Fulvivirga ulvae: one gene and its partner. The protein of the gene in region 1 interacts with the protein of each later gene in a pairwise test. Links are inferred from orthologs where the notes say so. Each region holds a gene or a part of one and is shown on either strand. Other genes may lie near its edges. The genes, in order: sucC and sucD.

What was found.
Region 2: the proteins of sucC (region 1) and sucD interact in binary tests that used the Escherichia coli proteins (3 or more experiments, as listed by UniProt). The link is inferred for Fulvivirga ulvae from one-to-one orthologs.

What each region holds. Positions count from the first base shown.
Region 1 is NZ_CP089981.1:6,066,275-6,073,947, forward strand. What follows is about bases 2,359-5,254. They hold sucC (ADP-forming succinate--CoA ligase subunit beta), read left to right. Parts: upstream 2,359-3,148; coding sequence 3,149-4,360; downstream 4,361-5,254. Other genes in these bases: LVD17_RS25415 (ABC transporter ATP-binding protein), read right to left, coding at 2,359-3,010; LVD17_RS25430 (DUF6089 family protein), read left to right, coding at 4,600-5,254. Outside these bases: LVD17_RS25400 (hypothetical protein), read left to right, coding at 1-141; tRNA (N(6)-L-threonylcarbamoyladenosine(37)-C(2))-methylthiotransferase MtaB, read left to right, coding at 357-1,676; LVD17_RS25410 (nitroreductase family protein), read right to left, coding at 1,673-2,284; more of LVD17_RS25415, read right to left, coding at 2,357-2,358; more of LVD17_RS25430, read left to right, coding at 5,255-5,511; LVD17_RS25435 (polysaccharide biosynthesis protein), read right to left, coding at 5,770-7,665. UniProt on the Escherichia coli protein: Succinyl-CoA synthetase functions in the citric acid cycle (TCA), coupling the hydrolysis of succinyl-CoA to the synthesis of either ATP or GTP and thus represents the only step of substrate-level phosphorylation in the TCA.
Region 2 is NZ_CP089981.1:3,356,598-3,364,217, forward strand. What follows is about bases 139-2,981. They hold sucD (succinate--CoA ligase subunit alpha), read left to right. Parts: upstream 139-1,043; coding sequence 1,044-1,919; downstream 1,920-2,981. Other genes in these bases: LVD17_RS14175 (superoxide dismutase), read left to right, coding at 139-686; LVD17_RS14185 (DUF3298 and DUF4163 domain-containing protein), read right to left, coding at 2,821-2,981. Also shown: more of LVD17_RS14175, read left to right, coding at 81-138; more of LVD17_RS14185, read right to left, coding at 2,982-3,645; LVD17_RS14190 (PhoH family protein), read right to left, coding at 3,788-5,128; LVD17_RS14195 (AlbA family DNA-binding domain-containing protein), read right to left, coding at 5,270-5,917; LVD17_RS14200 (sigma 54-interacting transcriptional regulator), read right to left, coding at 5,923-7,428; LVD17_RS14205 (vWA domain-containing protein), read right to left, coding at 7,451-7,620. UniProt on the Escherichia coli protein: Succinyl-CoA synthetase functions in the citric acid cycle (TCA), coupling the hydrolysis of succinyl-CoA to the synthesis of either ATP or GTP and thus represents the only step of substrate-level phosphorylation in the TCA.

The DNA of each region.
Region 1 (7,673 bases):
CCGGAAGCTCTCTCTGCAACTTACCCTGTTACACTGCGTGATGAAGCTTTCAGTATCGAATTTTTCCTCATTCATTTGCATGCACACCTCAACTACCATTTGGGGCAGATCAATTACCTGAGAAGGTTAATTGAAAGTTAAACCATCAACTATTGAATACATTGTTAGTTTAAACTATACGGAAACTCTCGATTAACCCGCCCCCTCCATCAACTTCCTTCCATGAAAACGTCTATCTACATTGAGTGGCCCAGATTTAGTCTACGTACGCAACGAGACAGGTATATTACTTCTTCTTGCTTTTAGTAATTACACCTGAGGACATTACACAATTTTATTCTTAACTTTGCAGCCCGATGAAAAAAGTAGCATTTTATACATTAGGCTGTAAACTTAACTTCTCTGAGACTTCAACCATTTCCAGGATGTTTGAAGAAAAGGGCTATAAGAAAGCGGAGTTTACTGATACACCCGATATTTTTATCATCAATACGTGTTCTGTCACTGAAAATGCGGATAAAAAATGTCGAAAAGTGGTCAGGGAGGCCAGAAAAATCTCTCCAGATGCTTATGTTACTATCATCGGATGCTATGCCCAGCTAAAACCTAAAGAAATCTCTGAAATACCAGGCGTAGATGCGGTGTTGGGTGCTGCAGAGAAATTCCGGCTCATAGAACTTCTCGATGGCTTCGTCAGGACTAAAGAAACACAGGTGCTGGCCTCCGAAATAGAGGAAGCCAACATCTTCAATAATGCATATTCCATCAATGACCGTACACGCACCTTCCTAAAGGTTCAGGATGGTTGCGACTATAGTTGCACCTTCTGTACTATTCCTTTAGCCAGAGGCAACAGTCGCAGCGACACTATTCCCAACATTATCAAGTCTGCCAAAGAAATAGCCGAGTCAGGCGTAAAGGAGATTGTGCTAACCGGGGTGAATACAGGCGATTTTGGGATCAGGGATGGAAAAAGGCAAGATAAGTTCATTGACCTTGTAAAGGAACTTGATCAGGTAGAGGGCATTGACCGTTTCAGGATTTCATCCATTGAGCCTAACCTCCTTCACGATGATATTATTGATTTTGTAGCAGGCTCAAGCAAATTTGTGCCTCATTTTCACATTCCTCTGCAATCCGGCTCTGACAAGATCCTTAAAATGATGAAACGGCGCTACCTTAGTGCGCTATATGTCAGCCGGGTAGAAAAGATAAGGTCTGTAATGCCGCATTGCTGTATTGGTGTAGATGTTATTGTAGGCTTTCCCGGAGAGACTGATGAAGACTTTCTGGAGACGTACCATTTCCTCAATGAGCTTGACATTTCTTATCTGCATGTTTTTACTTACTCGGAACGTGCCAATACCGAGGCACCTGAGATGGGCAATGCAGTGCCCATGAAGGTAAGGCATCAGAGATCTAAAATGCTAAGGACTCTTTCTGAAAAGAAAAAGAGGAAATTTTACGAGGAAAACCTGGGGCGTATTGATACGGTTTTATTTGAGGAAGACATTGAAGATGGCATGATGCATGGGTTCACTAACAATTATGTGAGGGTAGCTGCCAAATATGATCCTGTACTTATCAATGAGCTTAAAAGAGTGAAACTAGCATCTATTAATCCCTCAGGGCATGTAGAGATAGAAGAAGTGGAAACCGAAGTACTAAGCCACTAGATAAAGCTATTCCCCCACGATTCGCTAAACGCTAACTGGCTAAGTTCTTTTCTCTGCCGCCTGGATGCCTCTGATTTTTGGTCTTTTTCGGTTAGTTGGCCCGGGTCACCAAGATATCCGATAGCCACACCAGTTAAAACCTCAAAAGTTTCCGGCACCTTAAATAACTCTATTGCTCTATCCGGATTTATACCTGCCATCTGGTGAACATACAGGTTATCGGCCATTGCCTGCAAGCTTAATGTTGACATAGCAGCACCGCAGTCATACCTATAATGTCTGTTGGGCTTATCATTATGTGTAAATGCCTTTTTTGCACATACCAGCATCAAAACAGGAGCATGCCCAGCCCATCCTTTGTTAAAGTCATTTATACATTCCAACACTTTCTGGTACTCCTCTCCCCTGCTTTTGACTCCTACAATAAATCGCCAGGGTTGCTCATTAAAAGAGGATGGTGCCCATCTGGCAGCTTCCAGCATTTTCAGGATTTGGTGCCTGGAGGGTTCTTTTGTGCTAAATGCCCTGGGACTCCAACGCCCGATAATTAATGGGTGTAAATCAAATTCAGTTTGTGCGGGTTTTATATTTATTGGTTCGGTACTCATATCATTAATTGTCAAACCTTTACTAATTCAACAATAACGACACAAATTCGTTTAAATCTACATCCTAAAATACTAGGTTAGCATTACCCCATCCTGAATTTCCAGCTTTCTGTCAGCCATATCGGCAAGCTCTTCATTGTGTGTAACAATCACAAAGGTTTGTCCCAGTTCATCCCTTAGTTTGAAGAACAGGCTGTGAAGTTCTTTAGCATTTTTTGAATCCAGGTTCCCGCTTGGTTCATCTGCAAATATAATCGAGGGGTCATTGATCAAAGCCCTGGCCACTGCAGCGCGCTGCTGCTCACCTCCTGACAACTCCGAAGGCTTATGATCACGCCTGGCGGAAATACCGAGCACTTCCAACAGTTCATCAGCACGTCTGCTTACTTCGGCGGCATCCCTTTTTCCGATGTAGCCGGGAATGCACACATTCTCTTTGGCAGTAAACTCAGGCAGGAGATTGTGGAATTGAAAGATGAAACCGATGTGCTTATTACGAAAAGCTGACTTCTCCTTATTGCTCATCCGGCTAACGTCTGACTGGTTTATTCTTAAAGAGCCATTATCAGATTGATCCAACGTACCTAAAATATGCAGCAACGTACTTTTCCCCGCCCCTGATGCTCCCACAATAGAAATAATTTCTTTTCTTTCTACATGCAGATCAATCCCTTTAAGGACACGAAGGTCTCCATATGACTTAGTTATTCCACTTGCTGTCAGCATAATTTTATTACCACCTGAATTAAGTATGATCCAAACTTATGAAAATTGAATATAGAATGCGTCTTCAACATGATTTTAAATCAACAATATTTGAAATATAAAACCAAAAGAACTACTTTCGTGCAAAAATTTGTAAGCATGAACATTCACGAATATCAAGCAAAAGACATATTAAAAAAATACGGCGTACAGGTACAACGAGGTATCGTAGCTGACAATGCTGAGAAAGCACTGGATGCAGCGAAGGAACTTCACAATGAGACCGGTACGACTTGGTATGTAATCAAAGCTCAAATTCATGCCGGTGGACGTGGAAAAGGAAAAGTGAAGGAGACTGGTTCAAATGGAGTTGTTTTAGCCAAATCTTTGGATCAGGTAACTGAAAAAGCCAAAGGCATACTGGGTGGCACATTGGTAACGCACCAGACTGGTGAAGAAGGCAAAAAAGTTAACAAAATCCTTATCGCTGAGGATGTATACTACCCTGGCGACTCTGAGCCAAAAGAATACTACCTGAGTATATTGCTTGATAGGGCAAAAAGCTGCAACGTGATCATGGCCTCTACTGAAGGTGGTATGGACATCGAAGAAGTGGCAGAAAAATCGCCTGAAAAAATCGTGAAAGAGTGGATCGATCCTGCAGTAGGGCTACAAGGCTTCCAGGCACGTAAAATTGCTTTTGCTTTAGGTCTTGAAGGTAATGCTTTTAAAGAAATGGTGAAATTCATCTACTCACTTTACAAAGCATATGAGGCCACTGACTCATCAATGTTCGAAATCAATCCTGTTCTAAAAACATCGGATAATAAAATACTGGCTGTTGACGCTAAGGTAAACCTTGACGACAACGCCCTTTTCAGACACAAAGACCTCGCTGAACTCAGAGACATCACTGAGGAAGATCCTGCGGAGGTAGAAGCCGGAAGATCAGGCTTAAGCTATGTTAAACTTGACGGTAACGTAGGTTGTATGGTAAACGGCGCGGGTCTTGCTATGGCTACCATGGATATCATTAAGCTTTCAGGCGGAGAGCCTGCAAACTTCCTTGATGTTGGAGGTGGAGCCAATGCAGAGACTGTAGAAGCGGGTTTTAGAATTATCTTGAAAGATCCTAATGTAAAAGCCATTTTGATTAATATCTTTGGGGGTATCGTTAGGTGCGACCGTGTGGCTAATGGTGTTGTAGAAGCCTACAAGAAAATTGGAAACATTGATATTCCAATCATCGTTCGTCTACAAGGAACCAATGCTGAAGAAGGTGCTAAGATCATTGAAGAGTCAGGATTAAAAGTATCTTCGGCCATCTTATTAAAAGATGCTGCAGCCAAAGTAAAAGAAGTATTGTCTTAAAATATAAGCTATAGCAATATAGCTGATGCACTCGTAGTTCAACTGGATAGAATACCAGATTTCGGCTCTGGGGGTTGAGGGTTCGAATCCTTCCGAGTGCACTACAAATAGCTCTGCAAATGCGGGGCTATTTTGATTTTACAGGTAAGTAAAAAACTATAGCTTCATTTTGACGTTACTATTTTTTATAATTACCAACATTATTTATTAAATTGAAGTTTAATGAGTATAATTAGACCATGAAGATATTTGTAGCTGTACTCAGCATAGGTTTGTTATTTATAACCGAATTAGCATATTCCCAAAGCTTTTTCAGGTTTAGCGGAGGAAGAGATGCTATTGTTTCTTTAGGTACCGGCACATCCACCTATTTTGGTGATCTTAAAGACCCTGGTGAGTATATGGACGCCAAACCAAGCTTAAACGTTGGCATGCAATATTTCTTTAATCCTCGCATTTCAGCAAGGGCTGAAATGACCTGGTTTCGTCTAAAGGGAGACGATCGTGATGCTGATGTAAATGGTAGAATTTTGAGAAACCTATCATTTCGAAGCGATAATCTAGAGTTTAACGTTGTAGGAATTATAAACGCATTTCCAAATGGGGCACGATTTTATCAAAGACCTCAATTTAACCCTTATGGTTTTTTGGGGGTTGCTTTACTATATTTTAATCCTAAGGGAGAGGTTCCTTCCACCGATTGGGACGGTAATGATCTACAAAAGGCTGGAAAGTATATCGCTCTTCAACCTTTACAGACAGAAGGCGTCAACTACAGCCGATTAGCTATCGTCATTCCATTTGGAGCCGGTATCAAATATAAAGCAAGTCCCTTTATAAATATTGCTATTGAAGGCGGCTACAGATTAACATTTACTGACTATTTAGACGACGTCAGTACAACCTACCAACTACACTCCTCTATAGAAGATCCTCTAGTACAAGCAATGGCCGATAAAAGGCATGAACTGGACCTGCCACCTCTTGGTCTTGAACCTGATCATATTAGAGGGAATCCCAACAATAATGATGGATACTTCTTGTTTAATGTTAAAGTTGAATATTATTTACCTTCGGATATATTTACTTTTAAATCCAGAGCCAGGAATAAAGGGCCAAGGCGAAATATTCAAAGGAATCGCCGAAAGTAATCTTAGATAGATAAAATACTTAACATTAAATATTTTTTACAAGTTAACATTAGATATCTTAAATGGTTAAAAACTCTCTAACCTTACTCTTACTAATAAACGTAGCTTAAACGCCAAAATCCTCATTTTTGCATCTTTGGTATGGTAGAAAGTTCCTACATGCACAATGGTGAATGGTTTAAGGGGATTTAATTCCTGATTAACACAGCTACATCAAAAAACAAGGAATATTTTATTTCAAATAATTCTGTTAACCTATTAAGACGCAGGTACAATATGCTTCTTATCCAAAATTTGATAACGAGAACTATTGCTTTTAAACTCAGGGACTATTTCTTTCATAATTTTCACAATTTCATAATCATCTTTATGACTGAAAATTGCCTTTCTTAAACGCTCTATATCCTGAGTAATCCGATTATAGTCGTATTCAAGCACTTTCGCAATCATAATTTTTTGATGGTGAGTTGCGATCGTATTTTCTTTGCTGGCTAGTAGTTCCTCATACAATTTTTCCCCTTGCCTTAAACCAGTAAATACAATTTCTATATCAAGATTTAACTGCAACCCGGATAGCTGAATCATTTTCTTTGCTAAATCCACAATCCTAATGGATTTACCCATATCAAAAATAAATATTTCTCCCCCTTTCCCCATTGCCCCAGCCTCAAGAACTAGTTGGCAAGCCTCAGTAATAGTCATAAAATACCTGGTTATTTCAGGGTGTGTAACAGTTACAGGTCCGCCATTACTAATTTGCTTTTGAAAAAATGGTATAACGGAACCATTGGAGCCAAGCACATTACCAAAGCGTGTTGTCACAAATGAAGTGTGGCTATCGTCCAATTCCCTGAGATGATTATTCAATGATCTTACATAAATCTCCGAAATTCTTTTTGAGCATCCCATTACGTTTGTAGGATTTACAGCCTTATCAGTTGAAACCATTACAAATTTCTCTACATGAAATTTAACAGCCAGATCAGCTAAGTTTTTTGTACCCAACACATTACACAAAACTGCTTCCATAGGATTACGTTCCATCATTGGCACATGCTTATAGGCAGCAGCATGAAAAATTATTTCCGGTTTAAAATTAATAAAAACATCATTCAACCTATCAAAATTCGTAATATCAGCCACAAAAAACTCAATCCCTTTCACATCTTCAAACTCACGTTCAACGTCATAAAGAGCAGATTCTGCCTGATCTATTAATATGAGCTGAGATGGTTTATAAAGGATAACTTGCCTTACAAGCTCGCTTCCTATAGATCCAGCCGCTCCTGTAATGCATACTCTTTTACCTAAGATCTGATTTCTGACAGCCTCATTATCAAGTTCAATTGTCTCTCGACCGAGTAGGTCTTCAATATTTATCTCTTTAATTTGGTTCAGACTGAGTTCACCCTTCACCCAATGTTCAACCTGTGGAACCGTTCTGACCTTAACATCTAAATCCAGGCATATATCAACAATTTCATTCTTTCTTTCTACAGGAAGTTGGTTAACTGCTATTATTAATTCACTAATTTTGAGGCTGGTCAATAAAGATTCTAATGCCAGTCCGCTGTATATAGGGGTACCATGAATGATTTTCCCAATCTTTCTATTATCATCCTCAATAAATCCCACCACCTTATACTTGGTGCCGTCGCTACCATCTATCACCTGCTTAGTGACAATCCCTAGTTGTCCAGCTCCAAAAATGATAACTCTTGTTTTATTAGTAATAACGCCTCTATAATAAGAAAACACATTCTTTATCAAGAGTCTATACTGAAACAGGAATAAAAAAGAAGCAAGAAAGGCAATTAAAATAACGGAGTAAGGTATTAAATTCTTTTCGTAATTGTAATGATACAATAAATTGACAAAGCAGGTTATTACATGGGTTACAATCAGTGTGTAAAAAACCCTTAAACCATCTTGGATACCGGTGTACCTTACAATTCCTGCATAGCTCTTAGTTAATAATAGTGCAACCAAACAAGCGAGCACATTTACACCAACACCAAGAGTATAATTAAATAGTTCTAATTCTTCAAATTCGAAATTAAATCTGAGCAAATAAGCAAGGTAGGTCGCACACCCAACCACCAGTAAATCAATAAGAATAATGATCCAACGTGGTAATATTCTTAGTTTTAGCAAAAAATGAG
Region 2 (7,620 bases), 2.7 Mb from region 1 along the record:
TTTGTAGTTACCCCGTGGTGTGTATCTTTGGTCATAAGACTTAGTAAAAAGAAATGTTTAACTAAAAAACCAATAAAATTATGGCTTTCGAATTACCTGATTTACCCTATGCACATGATGCATTAGAACCACATATCGATGCCCGTACCATGGAAATCCACCATGGGAAACACCATGCTGCCTATACCAGCAAATTAAATGATGCTATTAAAGGTACTGAAATGGAGGGTAAATCCATTGAGGATATATTGGCTAATCACTCAGACAACGGAGCGGTTAGAAATAATGGTGGTGGTTATTACAATCACAACCTTTTCTGGACTGTGATGTCTCCAAATGGTGGAGGCAAGCCTTCAGGGGAATTGGCAGAGGCAATTGATGCCGCTTACGGTTCTTTTGATAAATTTAAAGAGGAGTTTTCAAACGCTGCCGCTACCAGGTTTGGTTCCGGATGGGCATGGCTATGTGTGCACAAAGGTGGCAAAGTGGAAGTATGCTCATCACCTAACCAGGACAATCCCCTGATGCCATCTGTAGGATGTGGCGGAACACCTGTTTTAGGACTTGATGTTTGGGAGCATGCTTACTACCTGAACTACCAAAACAAGAGACCTGATTACATAGCTGCATTCTGGAATGTAGTGAATTGGGACGAAGTAGCAAAAAGATACGCTAACGCGAAATAAGTTTCTTTAAGTGAAACGCCAAAAAGGAGCCGCTTCAATTTGAGACGGCTCCTTTTTTATGCATTGACTTGAAATCTAAAAAAACTATTTGTTGCTTTATTTTGAGCGCCCGCCTTATGGGGTTCATAAAGCAGGCTTTGACCTTTGGTTATAGTTATTCCAATTGTGATGCCAAATATATAATTGTCTCATTTTCAGTATTTTATAATATTATAATTGCCTTGTGTGTAACGAAACCGTACACTATGCGTACGTTCCTGCACTACGGCCGGAATGTTAAATGCATGTCACAGGCGCTTTTAACTTTGGTAAAGCCATATAATATTATATTTTTGCACAAATTTTAATCCACGATTCATGAGCGTTCTAGTAAATAAAGATTCAAAAGTAATAGTTCAGGGTTTTACAGGTTCTGAAGGTACTTTTCATGCCGGGCAAATGATAGAGTACGGCACAAATGTAGTTGGTGGAGTTACTCCTGGAAAGGGAGGTCAGACCCATCTTGACAAACCGGTATTCAACACCGTAAGAGAGGCTGTTGAAAAAGCAGGTGCTGACGTTTCTATCATATTCGTGCCACCGGCTTTTGCGGCTGATGCTATTATGGAAGCTGCTGATGCAGGTATTAAAGTTATTATTGCCATTACTGAAGGTATTCCGACCAAGGATATGATGATGGCAAAAGAATACATCAAGGATAAAGATGTGGTACTTGTTGGGCCTAACTGTCCGGGTGTTATTACTCCGGGAGAAGCTAAGGTTGGTATCATGCCAGGCTTTGTGTTCAAGTCAGGTAAAATTGGTGTAGTCTCAAAATCGGGTACATTGACTTACGAGGCTGCTGACCAGGTAGTGAAAGCAGGATTGGGTATCTCTACAGCTATTGGTATTGGTGGTGACCCTATCATCGGTACATCTACTAAGCAGGCTGTTGAAATGCTTATGAATGACCCTGATACTGATGCTATCGTAATGATTGGTGAAATCGGTGGTAACTACGAAGCAGAAGCTGCCAGGTGGATTAAAGCGCAAGGTAACCCTAAGCCTGTAGTAGGTTTCATCGCAGGACAAACTGCTCCCAAAGGCAAGAGAATGGGCCACGCCGGTGCTATTATCGGTGGAGCTGATGATACTGCTGCTGCCAAAATGAAGATCATGAGAGAGTGTGGCATTCACGTGGTAGAATCTCCTGCAAACATTGGAGAGACCATGCTAAAAGCACTGAATAAATAGATAACATTATTATAGATCATATAAAAAGCCGGCAATGTCCGGCTTTTTATGTTTTAGGGATTGAAGGTTATTTCTACCAGAGTGCCTGTCCTCTGACAGCACTTTCTACCCCAGTGTTTGTTCTCTGCCAGGCACTTTCTTTACGACACCAAATGTTTGTTGCAGTAGTGGACGGGCAGCAGATGATCTGTCGGGGGACAGATCATGGGAAAGGGGGCATGAGCCAATAGAAAGTGCTTCAAAACGGCCTTATAGGGTCTAATATCAATAGGGGAGGAGCTGCGGAGGCTCCCCACATGCGAATTGATATAAAGGTTTGTTTATTTTGTCCCTACGGGGCAATCTGGTCTAAATGGTTATTCTACAAATATTTTATACCTACGGGATTATTGCAGTAGCAGCCCCTAGAAGTTAATTGCCACCCCAGCCTGTCCCCTGACAGGCTCCTTCTTCTGGCATCAAATTATCTGTTCGCAGTATTGAACGGGTGGCAGATGATCTGGCATGGGACAGATCATGGGGTGAAAATTGAAGTTGTTGTAGTAATAAAATTCCATTTCCGTGTTGGCGAGGGAATTCAGGTCCAAGCTATACTGCAGGGTGAGGTAACACGGGTAATTGTCTCTGTTCGCAGTCATTATCCATCTGCCGGTGCTACTGAACAGTTAAGCTTTCCCAAACTTTCGGAAGTTTAGTAAAGCCGTGTTATAGTCTTGTTGGTTGTTCTCCGTCCCGTTGTATGTCCTATCCCCATGCTTATCCTCTATCCCCGTGCCTGTCCCCTGACAGGTACTTTTTCTTACGGTATCAAATTATCTGCTGCCAGTATTGATGGGCAGCAGATACATGGGGATAATAGAAAGATTATGTGATATTAAAAGCCAGGAATTTTCAGACCTGATCACATCATCAACAAATCTTCTTTTAGCAGGCCTTTCAGGGCTTCATAGCTTACAAACACTTCTGACGGACCTTTAGAGTATGGCGCTATTTCATAACTGTTGTAGTAAAATTTTATGCCTTTTGGAAGCAGGGCGAAATTCTTGTCATTGTAATACTTTCCGTCTTCGAATTGATAACCTTCATCACTCAGATCCTGGCCAGGCTTCAGGTTGTATTTCTGTCTGAATTTCTGTTCGGCAATCTCGTTAAGTCTGGTTTCAAATCCGGGCATGAACAGTGATTCAAAGGTTATTTTATTACCCGTTTCTGCATCAAAGTTTAGGTACTGTAAATAGTAGCTGCCGTGGGCACCTCCTGTATACATATCAGCGGCCAGCTCTATTGATATTACCATGCTGTCATTTCTCAGTACTTTGCCGTCCAGGTAGGCATACCAGCCAAAGGCGTCTCCAAAGGCTTCCTTTATCTCTTTATAGTCACTTATAAACCTGTCGGCAAAGAGTTCCAGGCTTTTATTTTCTGCTGTGTCAGGGAAAACCAGCTCTGTTACACCCTGCTGTATTTCGTGGTTAATTTGGTCAGTAAGCTCAGGGTATTCTTCTGATTTAAATATGGGATAGTCTAAGTTAATACGGGTGCAATATGCGGAAGTATCGGTTTTACAATCACCATATTTTTTTGTGAATGAAGTGAATTCATAATATAACGATGACTTTTCTTCAACTGTATCCTGAGTTGCGGAGGTTTGTTGTTCATTTTTGATTTCACAATTTGTTAAAAAGACAGCCAATGCTAATAGAAGTATCAAATAAGTGGTTTTCATAAATTAGAAAGTTGTATTTATCGGTTTTGCTAAGTAGACTGGGGCTGGTTAATTTGAGCTTTCACTCTTTTTTAATGGAAGATATAAAATAAAAAAGTAAGCCCGAAGACTTACTTGTAAAACCGTGGAATATTCTTTTGGCTTACAAAAGCTCATTGGCCAGGTTAGCCAGTTCCGATCTTTCACCTTTTTCCAGTGTTATGTGTGCATAAAGATCGTGGTTTTTAACCCTGTCAATCAGGTACGAAAGCCCGTTACTTTGAGAGTCAAGGTATGGGGTGTCAATCTGATAGATATCACCTGTAAAAATGATCTTGGTGTTTTCACCTGCCCTTGTAATAATAGTCTTAACCTCATGAGGGGTAAGGTTCTGGGCTTCATCCACAATAAAGCAAATGTTGGACAAGCTCCTTCCTCTGATGTATGCCAGTGGCGTGATTACCAGTTTCTCCAGATTTACCATTTCAGTGAGCTTGGAGTACTCCTTGTCAGATTCATGGTACTGATTTTGAATGAACTTGAGGTTATCCCAAAGCGGCTCCATGTAGGGGTTTAGCTTTGATTTAATATCGCCGGGTAAATAGCCAATGTCCTTATTACTTAGTGGTACAATGGGTCTGGCAAGATAGATCTGCTTAAAGTCGCGCTTCTGTTCAAGTGCTGCGGCCAAGGCTATTAAAGTCTTGCCCGTACCTGCAACTCCCTGCATAGTAACCAGCTTGATGTTTGGGTTAAGAATGGCATGAATGGCAAAAGTCTGTTCCGCATTTCGAGGCTTTATACCATAAGCCGATCTCTTTTCAACATGTTCTATGCGGTCCAGCACCGGGTTATAATAAGATAAAACAGATTTCTTTCCACTCTTTAAAATGTAATAACCGTTTTTGTGGATTTTTCGTGAGCCCAATATATCAGTGGCCTCACAATTTCCTTTTTCGTAAAGCTCATTGATCCTCTCGGGGTTGATCCTTTCATAGACCATTTTACCTGTGAAAAGAGAGTTTACGTTTTTTACTTTTCCGGTATTGTAGTCTTCGGCGGGTAGCCCCAGGGATTTAGCTTTTAGCCGTAGGTTAATATCCTTTGATACCAGTATTACTTTTCTGCCCTTAGCCTCTTGCTGAAGTTGAAGGGCGGAGTTTAATATCCGGTGATCGGCTTTTTCCTCATCGAAAACCTCATTGGCATCAACTTTACTTCTGGCATGCATCAGTACTTTAAAATTACCTTTACCCTTGCCATTAAGAGGATTCCAGTTTTGTAGCATTTGCCCCTGGGCCAACTTGTCGATTAGCCTGATGAACTCCCTTGCTTCAAAGTTTTTGGTGTCATTTCCCTTCTTAAACTGATCGAGTTCTTCGAGAACAGTGATCGGAATGCCAACATCATGTTCGGCAAAGTTCATGATTGAGTTGTGTTCGAAAATGATTACCGAGGTATCCAGAACAAAAATTTTCTTTTCATTTTTCTGCGCTTGAGCCATACACCAAAGAAATTTAGAGAATCATACTAATTAAAAATAGCCAACTTTTATTAACAGAAGAGAAGATCGCTTTTTAAAAGTTTTTAGCTTCTTATAAAGGTATATTTTATCTTATTTTTTCCAATCATTTTAGTGCGAATCTTATATTGCTTTTAAGCTATACAAGTCATCTTTATCACTGGGTTCAATTGACAGGACATTTGCCAGTACAAGCAATATCAGTGTTCTTGAAGCGCTGTAGGTAGTCAGGTGTGCGAGCTTCTTAAATTCATTGAGGGTTATACTTTTGTTCTTGTCCAGGTAGTCAATGAGTATTTTTTCTTTTTCTCCATAATTGAATTTGACACCCTTGTTTTTATTACCTCTTTTTAATATTTCGCGTACCTCTTTGCTGGCTTTTATGCTCTTGTCATCTATTCTCACAAAGGCTTGTCCCCACTTCGTTTCAAAATCTGTAATTACATAGTAAGGTTTTTTTTTGCCCGGAGATACATGGTAAAGCACCACCGCACGCTTTTCAGAAATAGGGACTATTTCCTGCCTTACTTTTAAGGAAGGTTTGCAGTACTTGTTTATAGCCTGATCAAGGGCATAAGCATCATCTTCCGGAAATTTCAGCCCGGGAATAGAGCCGTCGTCATTTACACCTACCAACAAATAGCCCCCTTTTGTATTAGCAAAGGCTACAAGCTCTTTTACTATTTTATCAGGGTGCGCAGCCTTTCTTTTAAACTCTACGGTTTCTGATTCACCTCCGGCTACCAATCTTTTTATATCATTGAATTCCATCCATATTAATATTGATCATCAGGAGAAGAGTCGTCATCATCATCAGGTCCAGACATAGTAAACATGCCACTAAGCAGATCTTTGAATTGCAATCCGCGCGTAAGCTGATGTTTACTTAGCATGCTGTATTCAGCGAGCCCGTGCAGGGCAAATTCCATCAGGAAAAGCCTGGTGCCATTATCAACATCTTTGTGAAAAGTATCTATCAGCTTTTTTAAACCGGGTACTTCGTTTAGCTTCTTTTCATAGTCCTGGTTATTAAAGTCATTCAAAAGGTCCAGGGTATGCTCCTCTCCAAACCAGTCAGTGATCTGTTTGTAGGGGTTTTCTTCCTTTTGCTTTCTTATTTTTTCAGGGTTGGGGAAGAAGTGAATAAACTGGGTTCTGATGGCCTTGCCTACGAGGTTGTTGGCCACTATCCCCGGCCCTTCCTGTTCCCCCTCATATACCAGCTCTACTTTTCCCGTTATGGATGGTATTACCCCATATAAATCAGAGATGCGTACACTGGTTTTCCCACCATTGTACAGCGCACGCCTTTCAGCTCCGCTTACCAGGTTTTCATAGGCTGATATGGTAAGTCTGGCAGATACACCACTTTTAGCGTCTACATACTCACTGTTTCTGGCTTCAAAAGCAATCTGCTCAATAAGATCTTTGGCAATGTCGTTTACCTCCACGGCTTCCTTTTGCTCAGGCTTTATCCGCGCTTCCTGTTCAGTGATCATTCTTGATACCTTCAGGTCCTTAGGGTAATGTGTGATAATCTGGCTGTCGATCCGGTCTTTGAGCGGCGTTACAATACTTCCCCGGTTGGTATAGTCTTCAGGGTTGGCCGTAAATACAAACTGGATGTCGAGAGGCATACGCACTTTGAAGCCTCTGATCTGAATATCACCTTCCTGAAGTATATTGAAAAGTGCTACCTGAATCCTTGCCTGCAGGTCAGGGAGTTCATTGATCACGAATATCCCCCTGTGCGAACGGGGGATGAGTCCGAAATGTATAACCCGCTCATCGGAGTAAGGAAGTTTTAGTGTAGCAGCTTTAATAGGGTCGACATCTCCGATCAGATCGGCAATGGATACATCAGGAGTGGCCAGCTTTTCGGAGTAGCGATCTTCGCGGTGCAGCCAGTCTATCGGCGTATCATCACCCATTTCTGCAATGATATCTCTTCCGTACCTGGAAATAGGGTGGAAGGGATCGTCATTAAGTTCTGAATCCGCAATTATTGGTATGTATTCATCCAGAAGGGTTACCATCATCCTGGCCATCCTGGTTTTTGCCTGACCTCTGAGGCCCAGCAGGTTAATATCGTGCATAGAAAGAATGGCGCGCTCAAGATCGGGGATCACGGTTTCTTCGTAACCCCATATACCTGAGAATACCTTTTCTTTTGCTCTGATTTTTTCAATAAGATTATCCCGCAGCTCCTGTTTTACGGAGCGGCTTCGATACCCGGCGCTTTTTAAGGCTCCAAGTGTTTTAATGTCATTGGGTTGCGTCATTTTATCAGTCGGCTATAACGTGTTAAAATTTCTTTCTTCTGTTCCTTCGGTAGTCTTCAAAAACAAGGTCACCCAACCCTTTAAGGCTGCTGTAATATGCATTACCGTGGTTAACCTGGGTGAACTCTCTCACAAATTGTTTTAAATACGGATCTGAGGCGATCATGAAGGTGGTAACAGGTATTTTTAATT